One region of the Candidatus Merdisoma sp. JLR.KK011 genome, then DNA from elsewhere that is predicted to be linked to it. Evidence: riboswitches for the same ligand, from Rfam matches in the RefSeq annotation. Region 1 holds a riboswitch; each other region holds the start of a gene.

Region 1 (4,746 bases):
AGTACGGAAAAGTGACCCTCTCCAACCGGCCGGATCTCTGTGAATATCAGTGTAACGGAAGTATGGCTGCGGCTAAGAAGTATCGCTGTGCGCCCATTCAGATTGCCGGGAAGGTGGCAGAGGAGCTTCAGAAAAGCGCTGTTTTTGAGGAAGTCCTGGCAGTGAATCCGGGTTTTATCAATCTGAAGGTAAGCTCTTCCTTTGTACAGACATATCTTCGAAAGATGCAGAAGGATGAGCGTCTGGGGTGTGATAAGGCAGATAAGCCCAGGACGATTATTGTTGACTACGGCGGCCCGAATGTGGCCAAGCCCCTCCATGTGGGGCATCTGCGCTCTGCCATTATCGGGGAGAGCGTGAAGCGTCTGGGACGTTTTGCGGGGCATGAGATGATCGGGGATATCCATCTGGGGGACTGGGGCCTGCAGATGGGATTGATTATCACGGAATTAAAGCGCAGAAAGCCGGAGCTTCCCTATTTTGACGAGAGCTTTACCGGGGATTATCCAGAAGAAGCGCCCTTTACCATCTCGGAACTGGAGGAGATTTATCCTACGGCCAGCGCCCGCTCCAAGGAGGATGAGGATTACAAGAATGAGGCTATGGAGGCTACTTATCTGGTTCAGCACGGGCATCGGGGATACCAGGCTGTTCTGCAGCATATTTTAGATGTTTCCGTGGCGGATTTGAAGAAGAATTATGCCAATCTGAATGTGGAGTTTGACCTTTGGAAAGGGGAATCGGATGCGCAGCCCTATATTCCCGGGCTGGTCAAGATGCTGAAGGACAAAGGCTTTGCCTATGAGAGTGAGGGGGCTCTTGTGGTGGATGTGAAGGAGGATACGGATACCAAGGAGGTTCCGCCCTGTATGATTTTGAAGTCGGACGGGGCTTCTCTCTATACAACCACGGATTTGGCGACGATTGTGGAGCGGATGAAGCTTTACCGGCCGGATGAGATGATTTATGTAGTGGACAAGCGGCAGGAAATGCATTTTGTCCAGGTGTTCCGCTGCGCCCGGAAGACGGGGCTTGTGGCGGCGGATACGGGGCTTAAGTTCCTGGGCTTTGGCACTATGAACGGGAAGGACGGGAAGCCGTTTAAGACCCGGGAAGGCGGCGTGATGCGTCTGGAGCATCTTCTTTCTGATATCAATGAGGAGATGTATCGGAAGATTGTGGAGAATTCGGAGGCGGAGATTCCGGAGAATGAGGCCAGAAAGACGGCTGAGATCGTGGGGCTTTCTGCTGTGAAGTATGGGGATTTGTCGAACCAGGCTTCTAAGGACTATGTATTTGATGTGGAGCGGTTTACTTCCTTTGAAGGGAATACGGGGCCTTATATTTTGTATACGATTGTGAGGATTAAGTCGATTCTCAATAAGTATCGGGAGATGGGATTTGATCCGGAGGCCGGAATGATCGGGATGCCTGGGAATGAGACCCAGAAGAATCTGATGCTTCGGCTGGCCCGGTTTAACGGGGCGGTCTTGAATGCTTTTGAGGAGCTGGCGCCTCATAAGATTTGTGCTTATATTTATGAGCTGGCGAATGCTTTTAATAAGTTTTACCATGAGACGAAGATTCTTGGTGAGGAAAATGCTGAGGTGCGAAGTGAGCTGGTGGCTGTTTTGGTGCTGACGAAACGGGTGCTGGAGACTTGTATTGGGATCTTGGGGTTTGAGGCGCCGGAGCGTATGTAGTGTGTGGGGGGACGGCTGAGCCGCAAAAGGCCGGGAGGCTTTTCCATATCTGTGTTCGGACGATTCGCGTACAGTCTGTCTGCTCTTGGCGGACGAACGCTTGGTGGTTTTGACAGGCTTTGCCTGTTGAACTTTCTTGGGCGTTTGTCCGCCAATATCAGACAGTCTGTGCGCGAATAGCCGGACACTGATATTGGAAAAGCCTCCCGGCCTTTTGCGGCTCAGCCTGGCTTTGGGGGTATGGTGTTTGGGTGGGTTTTAGGCTATGGCCATTTGTTTTACGCGGACGAAGGCTTTGTTGACGGCTGGGATGGCTAGGATGACTAATGTCAGGGCGGCTTCGCAGCCTAAGTAGCTGCCGTTGTAGGCGAGGGAGTATAGGGGGGCGCTCATTCCGGTGCCTTCGGCGTAGGAGGCGAAGAAGATGAGGCCGGACAGGAAGGCGAAGAGGTAGCGGCCCAGGACACCGGCTATGTAGCCTTTGATGAGGCCGTTTTTCTTGTTGTGGAAAAGGCCGGAGAGGCCGAGGGCGCCGAAGGCCAGCAGGTAGTCGGTGATCATCTGGGGGAGGCTGATGATGTAAGGGTCGGAGATGAGCTGCAAAAGGCCGTAGGCGAAGCCGGTGATGAGGCCGGTGCGCAGGCCGTACCAGTAGCCGATGCAGCAGATGAACAGCATGGAGAACAGGGTTACGGAGCCGCCCATGGGGGCTTCAAAGAGCTTTAGGAAGGATGTGATCATTCCCAGGGCCATGGCGACAGCGGCAAATACTAGGGGTTTTGTTTCGATGCGTTTGTTTTCTCCGGTGAGATAGCAGGCAAGAATTAATAAAATCAGAATGGCGGCTATTAAAGCGCCGTAGCCTAAGCCGGTTAGGGAGTAGGAGGTTCCCCACTCATCTACTACCTTGTTTACAAAAAGTGACATAAAAAAATCCTCCTTGATTGTGTGATTTTCACAGGAGGGGATACGAAAAGCAGCTTCCTTACGCCGGTATTAACCGGTTCAAGTAATGAGGGTCAGCGTGTACAATGTGCCACGCTTTCTCAGCCTTAGGCTCCCCTAGCATAATATTTGCTATGTGATTATCTTGAATATACTCTTGGGGGATAAAGTTGTCAAGTGTTTTATGGATGTTTTTTCAAAATGAAGATATCATACAAGAAATCAGCAGACATTCCGCGTATAATATGAAGCACGAGGAGGTGCTGCCATGCAGAAAGAAGTACGGACAGTCTGTTATGATGACGATCTGCAGCTTGAAGCATATCGCTTTGAGGGAATCGCACAGCCGTTTCCGAATCATTTCCATGATTACTATGTGATTGGCTTTATAGAAGCAGGGACACGCTGTTTGTCCTGCAAGAATAAAGAATATACAGTAGCTCAGGGAAATATTCTTTTGTTTAATCCCAGCGATAATCACAGTTGTGTGCAATGTGACGGCGGAACGCTTGATTACAGAGGTTTGAACATTCCAAAAGAAACGATGCTGTTATTAGCAGAGGAAATAACAGGACAAAGAGTCCCCATTGGTTTTTCGGAAAATGTCATTAAAAATGAGGAGCTGAGTCATTATCTCCATTCATTACATCAGAGCATTATGGATGGTTCAAAAGAGTTTGAAAAAGAGGAGATGCTTCTGCTCCTTATTTCATTGCTTATCGAGCAATACGGGCAGCCTTCCGGGAACTGTATTCCAGAGTACAGTGAAGAAATAGAGAATGCCTGCGCATTTATGTCAGAACATTTTGCGGAGCATATCACATTGGAAACTCTCTGCAAATGCAGCGGTCTTAGCAAATCTACATTGCTCCGAGCGTTTACTAAGTCAAAGGGAGTTACGCCGTATAGGTATCTTCAAATAATACGGATAAGCAAAGCAAAGGAACTGTTGGAGAAAGGCGCAGCCCCGGCTGACGCCGCTGTACAGACAGGCTTTTCAGACCAGAGCCATTTTTCAAATTTTTTTCATATGTTTATCGGATTGTCGCCTGCCGCATACAGACGCATTTTTAAGGAAGGCGGTAAGAATCATGGATAAAAAAACTACCATTGGGCATATCACAGCTCAGATTACGATTGTGATTTGGGGAACGACTTTCATATCCACCAAAATACTGCTTAAAGATTTTACACCGATAGAAATACTGTTTTTTAGATTTTTTCTTGGACTGCTTGTTCTGACGGCCGTTTATCCAAAACGGTTAAGAATAAAGGATAAAAAACAGGAGCGTACATTCGCTGCGGCAGGACTATGCGGAATATGCTTATATTACCTGCTTGAGAACATCGCATTAACCTATACGATGGCTTCTAATGTCGGCGTTATTATTTCTGTTGCTCCGTTTTTCACTGCTGTTTTATCTCATGTAATTTTAAAGGCAGAAGAAAAACTAAAAGCCGGTTTTTTTGTTGGTTTTATAGCGGCCATGACAGGAATATGTCTTATCAGTTTCAGCGGCGGGACCTTGCAGTTAAATCCTATTGGCGATGTTTTAGCGATTGCTGCAGCATTCGTATGGGCCGTTTATTCCTTGCTTACACGAAAAATCAGCGGCTATGGATATAATATCATTCAAACTACAAGGAGGATATTTACATACGGAATACTTTTTATGCTCCCGTTCCTTTTTGTTTTTGATTTCAGCTTGGATGTGCAGAGGTTTGCAGAGCCAGAGTATGCTCTGAACCTTATATATTTAGGCTTGGGCGCATCAGCCCTTTGTTTTGTTACTTGGAATTATGCGGTCAAGATGCTTGGAGCTGTTAAGACAAGTGTGTATATCTATATCGTCCCTGTCATCACCGTTGTCACATCCGTTATTGTGTTAAAGGAAGAAATCACATGGATGGCTGTGATTGGAATAGGACTTACCTTGATTGGTTTGTTTCTTTCAGAAGGTAAATTGATATTTAAGAAAAGAGTAAGCAGGTAAACAGGAGACACCACAGGGGTGTACCTTTGTGCCCATAAAGCAGAAGCAGGAATGAGGAAAGAAGGGAGCAAAAATGCAGGGGCACACGGTGGGTTTGACTATCT
Region 2 (4,746 bases), on a different contig from region 1:
CTTCATCATCCGGCGCTGGAGAGGGCTCATCACACCATTGAGGTCGTCTATGATCTGCTCCTTGGTGGCCTTGAGATTATGGGCGATGATCTTCTGTTCATACATCTCATCATATTTCGGTCCATCCACGGACGCCCCGGTGAGAAGATACTCCAGGATGTTGCGCGCGCTCTTGCCGTTGATATCCGACACAGTACCGGACAGCTTGATGTTGGCGCCTTCCAGCATCTTCTGGAGGCGGTTGAGCTCCCTGGTGCGTTCACCAACAAGGCTCTTGCGGTAACGGACCAGCTCACGCAGTTCCCGCTGCTCTTTATCAGGGATGTAACTGGGCTGGAGCAGCCCATGCTGAAGAAGATCCGCAATCCATTCAGCATCCCTGACATCTGTCTTGCGTCCTGGGACAGCTTTCATATGGCGGGCATTGACCACCATAGCGTTCAGGCCGGACGATTCAAGGATGTTATACAGAGGCTTCCAATAAGATGCCGTGCTCTCCATTGCGGTCATTTCACAGCCGCCGTCTTTGAGCCAGTCAGCCATTTCGAGAAGTTCTCTGGTTGTTGCGCCAAACTCCCGTATCTCCTGCTTATTGCCTTTTCGAAAGCAGGCAACGATGAGTTTTTTGTGCACGTCAATACCACAACAATTGTCGTAAATTCTATCCATAAAGGCACCTCCTGGGTAAATTTACGGCATGGTACTCTGTCTGTTATCATTTTACTGTACGTCCTTTTGCCGTAAGAGGCTGGACAGGTGGTGGTGCAAATGAGAGTACCTGAAATCAGTTTAGAAAACGGGCTGCAGGCCCAAAATTAAAACGATCTTTGCCGTTGGTTATAGTATAGACAATGGCAAAAACAAATTCAATAACCTATCGCTTGCACAGTTTCATTTATGGTGGTGCCAAATGTGGGGCATGAGGGTTTAGAAAGCAATAGACAGATTAAAATAAATTTTGATGGAGGAGATTTATCGTTACTGTTCACTCCCTACATTTGACGATTGTGAAAAGTGACGAAATTTAAATTTTTTATATGTGGATAAATAAAGCGGACAGAAAAATGATGTTTATAGTTTTTCTGTCCGCTTTATTTATCAGAAAGTTATCCACATTTCTGTCTTCCGTTTCGTCCCAGGCATGCTTCCTTGCCCTCTTTTTCACCTGATATTTACTCGTTTTTTTAAAATTATCCACCGTCAAATTGACCATGCCCTCAAATACGGAAATTCGCATTTTGAGGGCATCTATAGTATAATTACCTTATGAAAACGGAGGATTGAGAGAATGAAAAATATGGAAGATGAAATCGTCCTGCTTAACGTGAATGCATGAGCATGCTTATTCAGATACGCCAAAACGAAGAATCAAATTTATATAACAGAGTATCCGAGATATTTGGATAAAGAAAACCGATGGTTTCGACTAAGATTAGTCTACACCATCGGTTTGTTTATCACAAGCTGACCTCTGAACAGTAACGATAAAATTTGAAATCAAGTATCAAATAATCAATTTACTTGCATTTTATTGAAAATGGTGTTATTATAAATTCAACAATTAAATATTCGGGAGCTTGTGTTACAGGCTGAGAGGAAAGTATAACTTTCGACCGATATACCTGATTTGGATAATGCCAACGTAGGGACAACTGATAGTATTGTATTATGGGAGTTACCTTAATTGGTAGCTCCCTATTTTTTATTTAGGAGGAAAAGCTATGGTGAAAATCAATGGAGTTGAGAAAGATGCTGTCGGAATGACAATTTCACAGTATCTGAAAACAACGGATTATGATTTGAAGTTTATTGCCGTTGAGCGTAATGAAGAAATTGTGCCGAAAAGTCAATTTGATGAAACAATCATTCAAAATGGTGATGTTATTGAAGTGGTCAGCTTTGTCGGAGGGGGTTAATATATGCACTTAATTCCCACAAAAGAAGAAATGCTTTTAGCACTTGAAGAACGACATGGTAAGGAATTACAAAGCAAATTCAGTAAAGCATCTGTTGCAATTTGTGGACTTGGCGGACTTGGTTCTAATATTGCAATAGCACTTGCTCGTGCAGGAATAGGAAAACTTATATTGATTGATTTTGACAAAGTTGATTTGTCAAATCTTAATCGTCAGCAATATTTTGTTTCACAAATCGGAATGTATAAAACAGATGCGTTAAAGGTTAATTTGCAACAAATCGCACCATATCTTGAGATTGATACTCACACTGTCCGTATAACCGAGAGCAATATCAAAGCGCTATTATGTAATGCTGATATAATTTGTGAAGCCTTTGACCAACCTGAAGAAAAGGCAATGCTTGTAAACGGCATAAGGGAAAATTTCCCGGATAAGTATTTAGCTGCAGGCTCGGGTATGTCAGGAATGGCATCGGCGAACAGTATAAAAACTCGCAGAGTAACGAAACGATTTTATCTTTGCGGTGATGAAACAAGTGATGTATCTGATGGTATTGGACTTGTATCGTCTCGTGTAATGGTGTGTGCAGCACATCAGGCACATGTGGTTTTAAGAATAATTGCAGAAGAATACGAAGTATAAGAAAGAAGGAATTATAATGGAAAATGATAAACTCATTATCGGCGGTCATGAATTTAATTCAAGATTCATTTTGGGTTCAGGCAAATACTCTTTGGAGCTTATTGAATCGGCAGTTAAGGATGCAGGGGCAGAAATTATTACCCTTGCTGTTCGCCGTGCAAACACAAAGGAGCAGGAAAATATTCTTGATTACATTCCAAAGGGGATAACACTTCTGCCAAATACATCTGGGGCAAGAAATGCACAGGAAGCAGTCCGTATTGCCCGTCTGGCACGAGAACTTGGCTGCGGCAATTTTGTAAAGGTTGAAATTATGAGAGATTCAAAATATCTTTTGCCTGATAATACAGAAACCATCAAAGCAACTGAAATCCTTGCAAATGATGGCTTTATTGTAATGCCGTATATGTATCCTGATTTGAATGCTGCCAGAGATATGGTCAATGCAGGTGCTGCAAGCATAATGCCTCTTGCATCACCTATTGGGTCAAATAAGGGACTTGCAACTCGTGAATTTATACAAATTTTGATTGATGAAATTGATTTGCCTATTATTATAGATGCAGGTATCGGCAGACCGTCGCAGGCTTGTGAGGCTATGGAAATGGGTGCAGCTGCTATTATGGCAAATACTGCACTTGCAACAGCAGGCAATCTGCCGCTTATGGCATCTGCTTTTCGTGCTGCAATAGAGGCAGGCAGAAAAGCTTATCATGCAAAGCCCGGCAGGGTTCTGTCAAGAGGTGCATCAGCATCTGATCCGCTTACCGGATTTTTAAGAGATTAAGCGGAGGCAATATATGGATAACGAATATTTTATTGATTCCGTGCATTTATCACCAAAGGCGCTTGAAAAGAAGCATAGGCTTGAAAATGATCCATCATCAAGAAAAAATCATATGGAATATCTGCCGGGAATGGAGCAGATTGAATCTGATATTTGTGAAAAAGTAATCGGACAAATGAATTCGTATGATTATTCAAAATATACAGTAAGTGATGTTAAAACAGCACTTGAACATGAAACCTGTACGATTGAGGATTTTAAGGCATTGCTCTCTCCTGCGGCAGAGCCTTTTTTGGAGTTAATGGCACAAAAAGCACGAACCGAAACAGGCAAGCATTTCGGTAATACCGTTTATATGTTCACGCCGCTTTATATTGCAAATTATTGCGAGAACTATTGTGTTTACTGCGGCTTTAACTGTTATAACCATATCAATCGTATGAAGCTGACTATGGAACAGATTGAGCATGAAATGAGAATTATAGCAGATTCTGGTATGGAAGAAATACTTATTCTTACAGGTGAAAGCCGAGCACAAAGTGATGTTAAATATATTGGTGAGGCGTGCAAGCTCGCACGAAAATATTTCAGAATGGTAGGTCTTGAAATATATCCTGTGAATACGGATGAATACCGCTATTTACATGAGTGCGGTGCTGATTATGTTACAGTTTTTCAGGAAACTTATGATACAGATAAATATGAAAAGCTGCATCTTCTCGGTCATAAGCGAGTGTGGCCTTATCGCTTTGATGCACAGGAAAGGGCATTGAGGGGCGGTATGCGTGGCGTTGCTTTTTCAGCACTTCTTGGTCTTTCGGATTTTCGTAAAGATGCACTTGCAAGTGCATTGCATGTTTATTATCTTCAAAGAAAATATCCACATGCTGAAATGTCACTTTCCTGTCCTCGTTTAAGACCTATTATAAACAATGATAAAATCAATCCGCTTGATGTCCACGAAAAACAGCTTTGTCAGGTGATTTGTGCATATCGCATTTTTCTTCCGTTTGTTGGTATTACTGTATCATCCCGTGAGAGTGCCTCTTTCAGAAACGGCATTGTAAAAATTGCTGCAACCAAAGTATCTGCGGGTGTTTCCACAGGTATAGGTGATCACGAAAGCAAATACACCGGAAAAGAGAGCGGCAGCACAGAGGGTGATGAGCAGTTTGAAATAAATGACAGCAGAAGTCTTGAAAAAATGTATCAGGATATTTCTGACGAGGGCTTGCAGCCTGTGCTCAACGATTACCTTTATGTATAAATCGGAGGAAAATGATGAAAAAATTTGATTCAACATTATACTTTATAACGGACAGTACTGATTTCTCCGATGAGGAATTTTTGTACAGAATTGAAGAGGCTTTAAAAGGTGGGGCAACATTAATTCAGCTT
Region 3 (4,746 bases), on a different contig from region 1:
ATAGAAAAGGCGAAGGGATTTGCAAAAAAAGGGACGGGAGAATGCGATGTTTGGAAAGCAATTTGTAACGAAGTTCACGGATTTAGGTTTTAGATAAAAGAACCCTCCTTTGCGAATTCGCCGGTCAGGTTGAAATTGTGCTGCATGGGCCCCCGGCCTTTTCCAAGATCAAGCATAGCTCCCAACGCACCAGAGAGATAGTTTTTCGACCGCTGGATGGAGACGGGCAGGTCAAAGCCCTTGGCCAGATTGGCGGCAATGGCGCTGGACAGAGTACAGCCGGTGCCGTGGGTGTTTGGATTGTCAATGTGAGCTCCATAGAACCAAGTCCCGATGCCGTCCCCATAGAGAAAATCGTTGGCGTCATTGATATTATGTCCGCCTTTGAGGAGGACAGCACAGCCGTAGGTGTCACTGATGCGTCTGGCAGCAGCCTTAATGTCTGACTCGCTGCGGATGGTTATACCAGAAAGAATCTCCGCCTCCGGGATATTAGGGGTGGCTACAGCCGCCAGAGGAAGTAAGCCGGCCTTCAGCGTGGCCACCGCCTCTTCGGAGATCAGCCGGTCGCCGCTGGTGGCCACCATCACCGGGTCAACCACAATATTTTTCGCTTGATAAAAATTTAGCCGCTCTGCGATCTTCTCAATTAACCCACAGGAGGCCACCATGCCGATCTTGACCGCATCAGGCGGAATGTCCTCGAATACCGCATTGATCTGCGCTCCCCAGATCGGCCTGAATTCCGGCCCCTCCGCTGGGATCTGTCCCAGCGATTGATAATGCTGTTTTCATTGCTGTTTCTCCTCTGTATTATTTTTGTTGAGCGGCTTTAAGAGCAGCGCCTTAAGTCCTCCGCTTAAAGTTCCCCCAATAGCTTTGCGAATCCTCATGGATTTACCATTTTCTCTGCCAGCGCCAGCAGCTCCCGGCAGGCCCCCTCGATGTCCTCCGCTCCGAAGATGGCGGAGACTAGGGCCGCGCCGTCCACTCCGCTGCCGGAGAGTTGGAGGATATTGTCTCGGTTCAATCCGCCTATGGCTACAATGGGCACGTCTGCTGCGGTGCAGATAGCCTGCAGGGTCTCTCCAGGCATCACATCCACGTCGGTTTTGGTGCCGGTGGGGAACACTGCGCCCAGGCCCAGATAGTCTGCGCCGTCCCGGACGGCCTGGCGGGCTTCCTCCACTGTGTGGACGGAGACGCCCAGGATCATGTTTTCTCCTACCCGTCGGCGCGCTTCTTCCGCTCCCATATCCTCCTGGCCTACATGGACTCCGTCCGCACCGCAGGCAGTGGCGATGTCCACGTTGTCGTTGACGATGAAGGGCACCCCATACTGCCGGCACAGGGCGCAGATGTCCCGGGCCTCCTGGAGGAACGCCGCTTCGTCCAGTTCCTTCTCCAGCAGCTGTACGCAGGTCACGCCGCCCTTTAATGCCGCTTCCACCTGCTGGTATAGCGTCTGCTTTCCAACCCAGGCACGGTCGGTGACAGCGTAGAGCAGCATGTACCGTTTATCGCACTTCATAATTGGCTCCCTTCTTCAGCGCCGCCGGGGTCAGACGGTACATGGCGTCGATGATGTAGTTCCGGTAAGAAGAGCTGCCGTCCAGCTTGGTCATACGCTGGAAGGCGATCTCCCCACACAGTCCCATAGCGCGCACGGCAGCGGCAGCAGCCTCCAGGGGCCGGTTTGGATTGGCAGTGACAAAAGCTGCCGTCAGGGCGGAGAGCTGGCAGCCGGTGCCGGTAATGGCAGACATTTCAGGACGGCCGTTGCGGATACAGAAAGCACGTTCCCCATTCGTCACAATGTCGATGGCCCCAGTGATGGCAATGACTGTTCTGGCGCGCCGGGCAAAATCCTTGGCAAAGGCCAGCGTCCCATCCAGGTTTTCCCCTGTTACCTTATCCGCCTCGTCAGCGTCTACGCCCTTGGTAGTGCCGCTGCCCAGAGCCAGGGTCTTAATCTCCGAGATGTTGCTGCGGATCACGGTAAACTTCACCTTTTTCAGCAGTTCCAGAGCCGTGTCCGTTCGCAGCGTGGAGGCTCCAGCCCCCACCGGATCCAGAACCACGGGGTGCCCCAGTTCGTTAGCACGCTTTCCGGCGGCAAACATAGAAGGAATGGTGTGCTGGTTCAGTGTTCCGATGTTGATGTTCAGCCCATTGCAGATGGCTGTAATCTCCACGGCGTCCTCCGGATCGTCTGCCATGATGGGCGACCCGCCACAGGCCAGCAGCATGTTGGCGCAGTCGTTGACGGTGACATAGTTCGTGATATTATGGATCAGGGGGGGATTTCTGTCTAACATTCTCAAACATTTTTTCAAACATAGCTTTTACTCCTTTGAGCCGGGAGAAGACGTCTTCGTATGACGGCGTTTCTCCTCAATCTGCAGCAGGCCGCGGCTGCCGGCATCATTTTTTCCTGCAGACAACAAAAAACAGGGTACATCCCGACAGGATGCCCCTGAAAAAGTATACGCCCCTTGGCAGCTTCCTCCGGCGGCATTATCCGCATCAGGTGTAAGGGTCGAAGGTCTACCTTCCTCTCAGCCTGTCACACAAGCTCCCCTGTTTACTTTGTTGTAGGAATTGTAACACTGTATGTTCCATTTTGCAAGTGACTTTCATAAAAAACAATATGAATCGACAATAGTGTTACTGTTCAGAGGTCAGCTTGTGATAAACAAACCGATGGTGTAGACTAATCTTAGTCGAAGCCATCGCTTTTCCATCCAAAGTACCACAATATAAAACCAACAACCACCAATATCAATGATAGTATCTGCGTATTTTTCCCACTAAAAATCACATAGTATGCACGAGCACAGATAATGGAAACAGGCAAGGCCAAGGAATATTCCTACACCGATAACCACACCATACCATGCAATATTCCAGCCCTCTATTCCGAATAGATTTTTTCTCACATATGGTTGCAGCTGTTTCATCTCTTTCATACAACTAAAAATTCATTTTCCTGTTCAATATACTTGCAGAACACAAAAATACCGCATATTATTTCCGGGGCAAAATCGTCCATAGCTTCTATGTTCCAGCCGCCGACTATTCCCCGGTGGAAAATTTGAATAATTGATTTGCGGGATTTATCGGATAATAAATAGTTCTGGTTGTTCTGCATTACCAGCAAATATTCGTTTTTATCAAACACAACCTTTGCATGATCTACTCTCGGCATACGGCATAAAGGCCAGCCAACTACAGTTGGGTCATCTCCCTTTGCATAATCCGGATTTGCGACTGCACATTTATTACCGCTGCTGTCAAATAAGATATATTGACGATAACGGACATTCCCCGCTTCATTTGGCGGAACCTCTAAGTTTGCTATATCCGTGTGCATAAGCATTGAACCGTTTGCAGAATAGATCTTCTTTTCCGAACCTATAAAGCTGCCTTTTATTCGGGCTGACACTATATCATTGAAGTATAAAGTTCCTGCTTTCATTATGTACTTCATGTTATACCTCCTCGTATCAAACAATGGAATACAGCAATACTCCGGCTGCACCTGCCCCCAACATCACATAAATGGGATTTACTTTCCATTTCCTTAAAACAAAAAAGCCAACAACAAAAATAATTACAGAAATTATGTTGATTCCACTCAAATCAACCGGCAGGTTTCTTTCTCCGTAAAAAGCCATGATTACTAAGGTAATGCCAGCAGATGCAATCATGGCTGCAACAGCAGGGCGAAGACCTGCAAGCACCCCCTGTACCATTCTTAATCCACGAAAACGATAATAAATATAGGCAAGCGTGATTACAATAACGCAAGACGGGAGAATACAGCCTATGGTGGCTATAATCGCTCCCGGAATTCCAGCAACCTGAATCCCTACAAAGGTTGCTGAATTGATGGCAATCGGCCCCGGTGTCATTTCCGCAATCGTCATAATATCTGCAAATTGGGTCATAGTCAACCACGGGTGAACATCAACAACTTGATTTTGAATCAGCGGCATGGCAGCATAACCACCGCCTATACTAAACAACCCAATTTGGAAGAAACTCCATAACAGTTCCAGATAAATCATGCCTGCCTCCCTTTCCTGCCAAGATACAAAGTATCAACTGCACCGATTATGGCACAGATTAGAATAATCAGGATAATGTTGACTTTCATGAAACGGACAGCAACAAAAGATGCAAACAAAACAATAATCGGCAGAACCCGTTTTTTTCGGAAAATGTTTTTTCCCATTGTGATTACTACATCACAAATTACAGCAGCTACTCCTGCAAGCATGCCTGTCATAGCCATGTGGACAATCATATTATCACGAAATGCAGTATAGAAAAAAGAAATGACAGAGATTATGATGAGTGGCGGCAGTACGGTTCCCAGCACCGTTATCAAAGCCCCGAACACGCCTGCCACATGATATCCTACAAGAATAGACGCATTGACAGCGATTGCACCGGGTGAGGATTGTGCGATTGCTGTCAAGTCCATCATTTCCTGTTCCTCTATCCAGTGCAGCTCATCAACAAATTTTTTCTGCATTAAAGGTATAATTACAAATCCACCTCCGAACGTGCAGGCGCTTAACTGAAAAGTAGATAAAAATAGCTTTGTAAATGTATTTTGTTTCAATGTGCTTCCCTCCTTATGCACATAAGTATAACACTTGCTTTTTGATAAAGGAAATAATATAATTTTATCTATATAATAAGTGAATTCATATAAGGCGGGATAAAATATGACAATAC
Region 4 (4,746 bases), on a different contig from region 1:
GTTTGAAGGATCCGAAATGTAAATCCGGCTATATCTGCGGATAGCCCTTGATGTTGTACCAAAGCTGACTGCAGATACATATGAATGAGCTGGAACAATACCATGATTTTTTAAGTAATTTTCTCCATTTGTGCACTGTTCATGGCCATGTGTCAAAAAGCTTGTTGGTGTAGCCTGCATGGTTCCTTTCGATTCAAGAATTCCGATTGCTTTATCTTTGCTGCGGCAGTATACATAATCCGGTGTATATCCAGAGCACTTCTTCGAAATTCCACAACGCTTTGCATAATCTTTAAAGTCATACACCGCATATGCCCCCAAACGTTCTTTGGCATAAAAATAATTAATACCCTGAGCAATCTCTCCATGACGCGTAACCTTTGAAAAATCTTTCAGTATATCACGAAATTCATAATTAAATGCCAGGTATCCGTCTTTATCATCCAGCAATAGCTGAATTACTTCGGAATAAGATCTGGCAAACAAAGCAACTTGAGTACTATACTTATATGATTTTGTAAGCATACTTTTTGCCGTTGAAAGCAATAATTGAAAAAACGTTATCTCCAAATCCTTATGTACCGTTTTATACGGGTCATTTGCTGAATCCTTAATTGACCAATTTATGCTTTTCTGCTTTGGAAAAACTTGGGATTCATATTCCCAAACTTCAATTTTTCTTTTCCAGTTATTCATTATAAATCCTTTCATCATTTGTTTTGGTTATCATTTAGAAAAATCATAAATATTTCCTATTATCTTTCTATTTACGGATTACATTTCTTACAAGGATCATATCCCATAGCAATCACATCGTCCCTGTTTCCAGAATAAAACTGTTTATTCTTTTCGGCCATCTGCTTTACACTTCCACAGGCAGGATAATGAAACTTCTTCGTATTTGTATTTAATATATAATCTGTACCAGCCGGTGTGGGTTCCTGTTGTTCTACAGATTCTTGAGGCGCCGGCGTACCGGGCTCATTCCCATTTTGTGTATCCGGATTGCTGTCTTGCGATTCTGCCGGTTCCGGCTCTGCAGATGCTAACGCACGTTCATCCATCTGGCTGTTGCCGGTGGCATAATCTATAACAATATCAGGCTGTACATTATATACAAATACATTAAAACATATCCCGTCTCCCTCATCTTCCACAGACCAGCCCTCCAGCAGAACACCATAGGCCAGAAGATCATCCTCATCAAAAACAGGCGTTACCCTGTATAATACGTGGTTACCCGTTTCCTTCACATAATCAGCTGTCATATTCTCAAACGGGAGCATTCCCTGTACATTCAAATACCGGGTTCCGGTAATCAGATTCTTTTCATTTGCATTTTCTCCCGAAAGCTGATACCCAACCAAATGACATCTGTTATACAAATATTTTCCATCTACATTATCATATTTTATAGTCTGCCACCCGGAAGGCTTTATCTCTCCAATGTCTCCGCGTTCTTCCGTCGGCATCAGATCCGGTCCTATATTCGCACAGGCAATTCCGCATCGTCCCAATTCATCCAATTCCGAATAATATTCAAAAGATGCTGTTGGAAGATTGCTTTTCGTAAAAAAGGGAATATTACCGTTCATTACGGCATAAGGTTCACCGGCATAGTCCGGAATATCAACAGCGGATTCCGGTTCAAAGCTGGTAACAATTTCATCAATAGAAAGGACTTCTTCTATCTGTTCTTCTGCAGGGGATTCCTCTTCCGCCTCGTCTATTGATTCTTCTTCATTTACCTGAATCTCCTCAACTTCCAAGTCTGGCTCTGCAGCGGCAGAGCTTCCACAGGCTGAAACCGATAATACAACAGCAAATAAAAAGATTAATAGTAAAGTTATTTTATTGGTTTTTACGCTTGTATATCTTTCGTGTGATTTTCTCATGTGAGTTTCCTCCAAATTCTTTTGTTTCTGTAATTTCCCAATCCAGGTTTAAATCTATATCCAAGTAGGTATCTGCCGGATATGTCCGATTCCAGCAGTAAACAATCATAACCTCCAGCCGGTCTTCATATGGTTTCAATGGAATATTTTCTACAAAGCAGCAGCTGTCTTTAGGGGCACATTCAAATACATCATCTTCTGCTGCAATCCTATCCGGAACCGCACAAAAAAGTTTTGAGGAATATGTATTCATCCAGACTTTTCCTTCTGCAATGTCCAGCATATCTTTTAGAACAGCCTCGTCTCTGCTCTGCCGTCTATGATTAAACAGCATGCCATTCTTATCATCTACACAGATAAAAATTGTCATATCCGGTCCTCTCCTCATGTCTATTTGTTTCATAAGAATTGTACCACATTTGTGTTTCATATCCAATAGGCATAGAATTATGTAACATTTCTATGATTTTGATATAAATTTTGGCTCTCCCATCCACAATAGCTTTGAGCCGGAAGCCATCGCTGCCTTTATGGATGAAATCAATGACTTATTTTCCCATAGCGTTCCGATGCTTTGTACAGACAGCAGCTTACTGGATACCTTCGAAAAAGAAGGAAAGCTTTATGACAGCCTGTGGTGGCTGGATGGCCGGGAGCCGGAGTTTATAAGAGATGAAGGCAAGTCTTTGCTAGAGAATTTAAGAGACTTCCAAATTACCATGTCAGCGGCGCAGAAGCCAGTCGTTCCCCAAGAAACGGACGGACTGCCAATCACAGAAACCTTGGGAATGTCTTTTTGCAGCGGTGCGGGAGCATGGCAGACATTCCTTGGCTTGAATCCGGACGGCAGCTTTTCCGGGGAATATTCCGATGCTGATGCAGACGAGGTGTCTCTCTGTCATTTTCATGGAAGGTTTGGCAAAGTTGAAAAGCTCACGGACGCTTCCTGGCTGCTGACGCTTGAAGAACTGGTGCTTGACACCGGCCGCAGCGTGGGAGAAGAATGGGATGAACTGGATGGCGGTTATGTCCTTCATTTTATTTCCAGCGACCCCTATGGTCTTAATGACTTGGACGGCGCCGCCCTCAAACCTGGCGCACATTTCATCCTCTACAGCCCGGACGCTGCCGGCCATGAACCGGGCACAGAACTGTATGGTGCGGTAGAGTTCCAGTCCTGGATGCACAATCACAGGGAATTTAACAGTGCTGACGATATTCTGGAATGCTGGGGGCTGCAAAATCTGGAAACCGGGCAAGGTTTTTTTGAAGATTACAGATACAGTGAATTAGACGGGGGACGGATTTATAGAAACAAATAATGTTACTGGGCACGGAGTGAACAGTAACACCAAATAATATCACATAATGTCGTTTTTTTTTAAAGTCACTTGCAAAATGGAACATACAGTGTTATAATTTCCGCAGCAAAGTAAACAGGGGAGCTTGTGTGACAGGCTGAGAGGAAGGCAGACCTTCGACCCTTACACCTGATGCGGATAATGCCGTCGGAGGAAGCTGCCAAGGGGCGTATACTTTTTTAGGGGCATCCTGTCGGGATGTACCCTGTTTTTTGTTGTCTGCAGGGAAAAAAATAATGCGAGCAGCCTCAGCCTGCCACAGATTGAGGGGGGGAACGCCGCCATACGAAAATGTCTTCTCCCAGCTCAAAGGAGTAAAAGCTATGTTTGAAAAAATGTTTGAGAATGTCAGACAGAAATCCCCCCTGATCCATAATATCACGAACTATGTCACCGTCAACGACTGCGCCAACATGCTGCTGGCCTGTGGCGGGTCGCCCATCATGGCGGACGATCCGGAGGACGCCGTGGAGATTACAGCCATCTGCAACGGGCTGAACATCAACATCGGAACGCTGAACCAGCACACCATTCCCTCTATGTTTGCCGCCGGAAAACGGGCCAGCGAACTGGGGCGCCCCGTAGTGCTGGACCCAGTGGGGGGCTGGAGCCTCCACGCTGCGGACGGACACAGCTCTGGAACTGCTGAAAAAGGTGAGGTTTACCGTGATCCGCGGCAACATTTCGGAGATCAAGACCCTGGCTCTGGGCAGCGGCACTACCAAGGGTGTAGACGCTGACGCAGCGGATAAGGTGACAGAGGAAAACCTGGACAAGACGCTGGTCTTCGCCAAGGATTTTGCCCGGTGCGTTGGGCGCTATGCTGGATCTGGGAAAAGGCCGGGGGCCCATGCAGCACAATTTCAATCTGACCGGCGAATTTGCAAAGAAGGGGTCTTTTATCTAAAGCAGATTCAATTATAATGTTTCCAACGGATTTATTACCGGTTCTTCGTACTGGTACATCTTTGTTAGGGATGGCCCGCTGCTTCTGCTATTGTATCCAATCGCAAATGTAAACAGCGTCATCCCAACAGTGGAAACAATCCAAATCCTATCGTCCTGCGCTGTGCAGCGCATAGCCTCCATAGGGGATACCGATGCCGCACCTGTCAGAATACCCATGGGAAAGGCCTGCAAAAACAGCCTGCACACCGCCGGAAGCAGTGGTATCTAAACCGCAAAAGCTAAAAATGTGCAGAAAAAGCCAAGGGGCTTTCGTAACAGGAAACCTCTTGGCTATGAAAATAACATTCCATTTTATCTCTTGGTAATTGGCAGTAATAATGATCTCTGCTGACTTCTCGCCATTCGTTGTTACTACGGATTTCCTATGTGTTGTGTAGTTCCATCCGCTGACGAGACGAGACCTCCCCAGGTAAGAACACAATCTTTCACTCCATATATCTGCCACATTTACCACAGTTAGTTCTAGTAGTCCGTATTGGAAATATGCACAAGGATTTCCGGTACGGACTACTAGGTAGTTA

Evidence for each region. A riboswitch is a leader RNA that binds a small molecule or an ion and turns the genes downstream of it on or off. The one in region 1 is predicted to bind thiamine pyrophosphate.
Region 2: it holds a riboswitch for thiamine pyrophosphate, as region 1 does, so the genes downstream of both, thiS (sulfur carrier protein ThiS) here and thiT (energy-coupled thiamine transporter ThiT) in region 1, are expected to answer to the same signal.
Region 3: it holds a riboswitch for thiamine pyrophosphate, as region 1 does, so the genes downstream of both, thiM (hydroxyethylthiazole kinase) here and thiT (energy-coupled thiamine transporter ThiT) in region 1, are expected to answer to the same signal.
Region 4: it holds a riboswitch for thiamine pyrophosphate, as region 1 does, so the genes downstream of both, VV089_RS10920 (hydroxyethylthiazole kinase) here and thiT (energy-coupled thiamine transporter ThiT) in region 1, are expected to answer to the same signal.

The regions. Positions count from the first base shown of each region.
Region 1 covers NZ_JAYWSZ010000006.1:251,780-256,525, forward strand. The annotation lists gene argS (arginine--tRNA ligase) at 1-1,703, shown strand, start outside; gene thiT (energy-coupled thiamine transporter ThiT) at 1,962-2,630, opposite strand; TPP riboswitch at 2,669-2,777, opposite strand; gene VV089_RS24655 (AraC family transcriptional regulator) at 2,917-3,747, shown strand; gene VV089_RS24660 (DMT family transporter) at 3,740-4,642, shown strand; partial or broken gene VV089_RS24665 (AraC family transcriptional regulator) at 4,728-4,746, shown strand, end outside.
Region 2 covers NZ_JAYWSZ010000003.1:152,036-156,781, reverse strand. The annotation lists gene VV089_RS01670 (IS110 family transposase) at 1-669, opposite strand, end outside; TPP riboswitch at 1,560-1,666, shown strand; gene thiS (sulfur carrier protein ThiS) at 1,722-1,916, shown strand; gene thiF (thiamine biosynthesis protein ThiF) at 1,920-2,561, shown strand; gene VV089_RS01655 (thiazole synthase) at 2,578-3,348, shown strand; gene thiH (2-iminoacetate synthase ThiH) at 3,362-4,615, shown strand; gene thiE (thiamine phosphate synthase) at 4,630-4,746, shown strand, end outside.
Region 3 covers NZ_JAYWSZ010000003.1:2,010,806-2,015,551, reverse strand. The annotation lists partial or broken gene thiD (bifunctional hydroxymethylpyrimidine kinase/phosphomethylpyrimidine kinase) at 90-795, opposite strand; gene thiE (thiamine phosphate synthase) at 890-1,531, opposite strand; gene thiM (hydroxyethylthiazole kinase) at 1,518-2,318, opposite strand; TPP riboswitch at 2,487-2,592, opposite strand; gene VV089_RS10865 (hypothetical protein) at 2,966-3,490, opposite strand; gene VV089_RS10860 (chromate transporter) at 3,507-4,070, opposite strand; gene VV089_RS10855 (chromate transporter) at 4,067-4,630, opposite strand; gene VV089_RS10850 (LysR family transcriptional regulator) at 4,737-4,746, shown strand, end outside.
Region 4 covers NZ_JAYWSZ010000003.1:2,018,316-2,023,061, forward strand. The annotation lists gene VV089_RS10900 (hypothetical protein) at 1-696, opposite strand, end outside; gene VV089_RS10905 (DNA/RNA non-specific endonuclease) at 768-1,769, opposite strand; gene VV089_RS10910 (hypothetical protein) at 1,852-2,298, opposite strand; gene VV089_RS10915 (hypothetical protein) at 2,426-3,217, shown strand; TPP riboswitch at 3,324-3,429, shown strand; partial or broken gene VV089_RS10920 (hydroxyethylthiazole kinase) at 3,580-4,072, shown strand.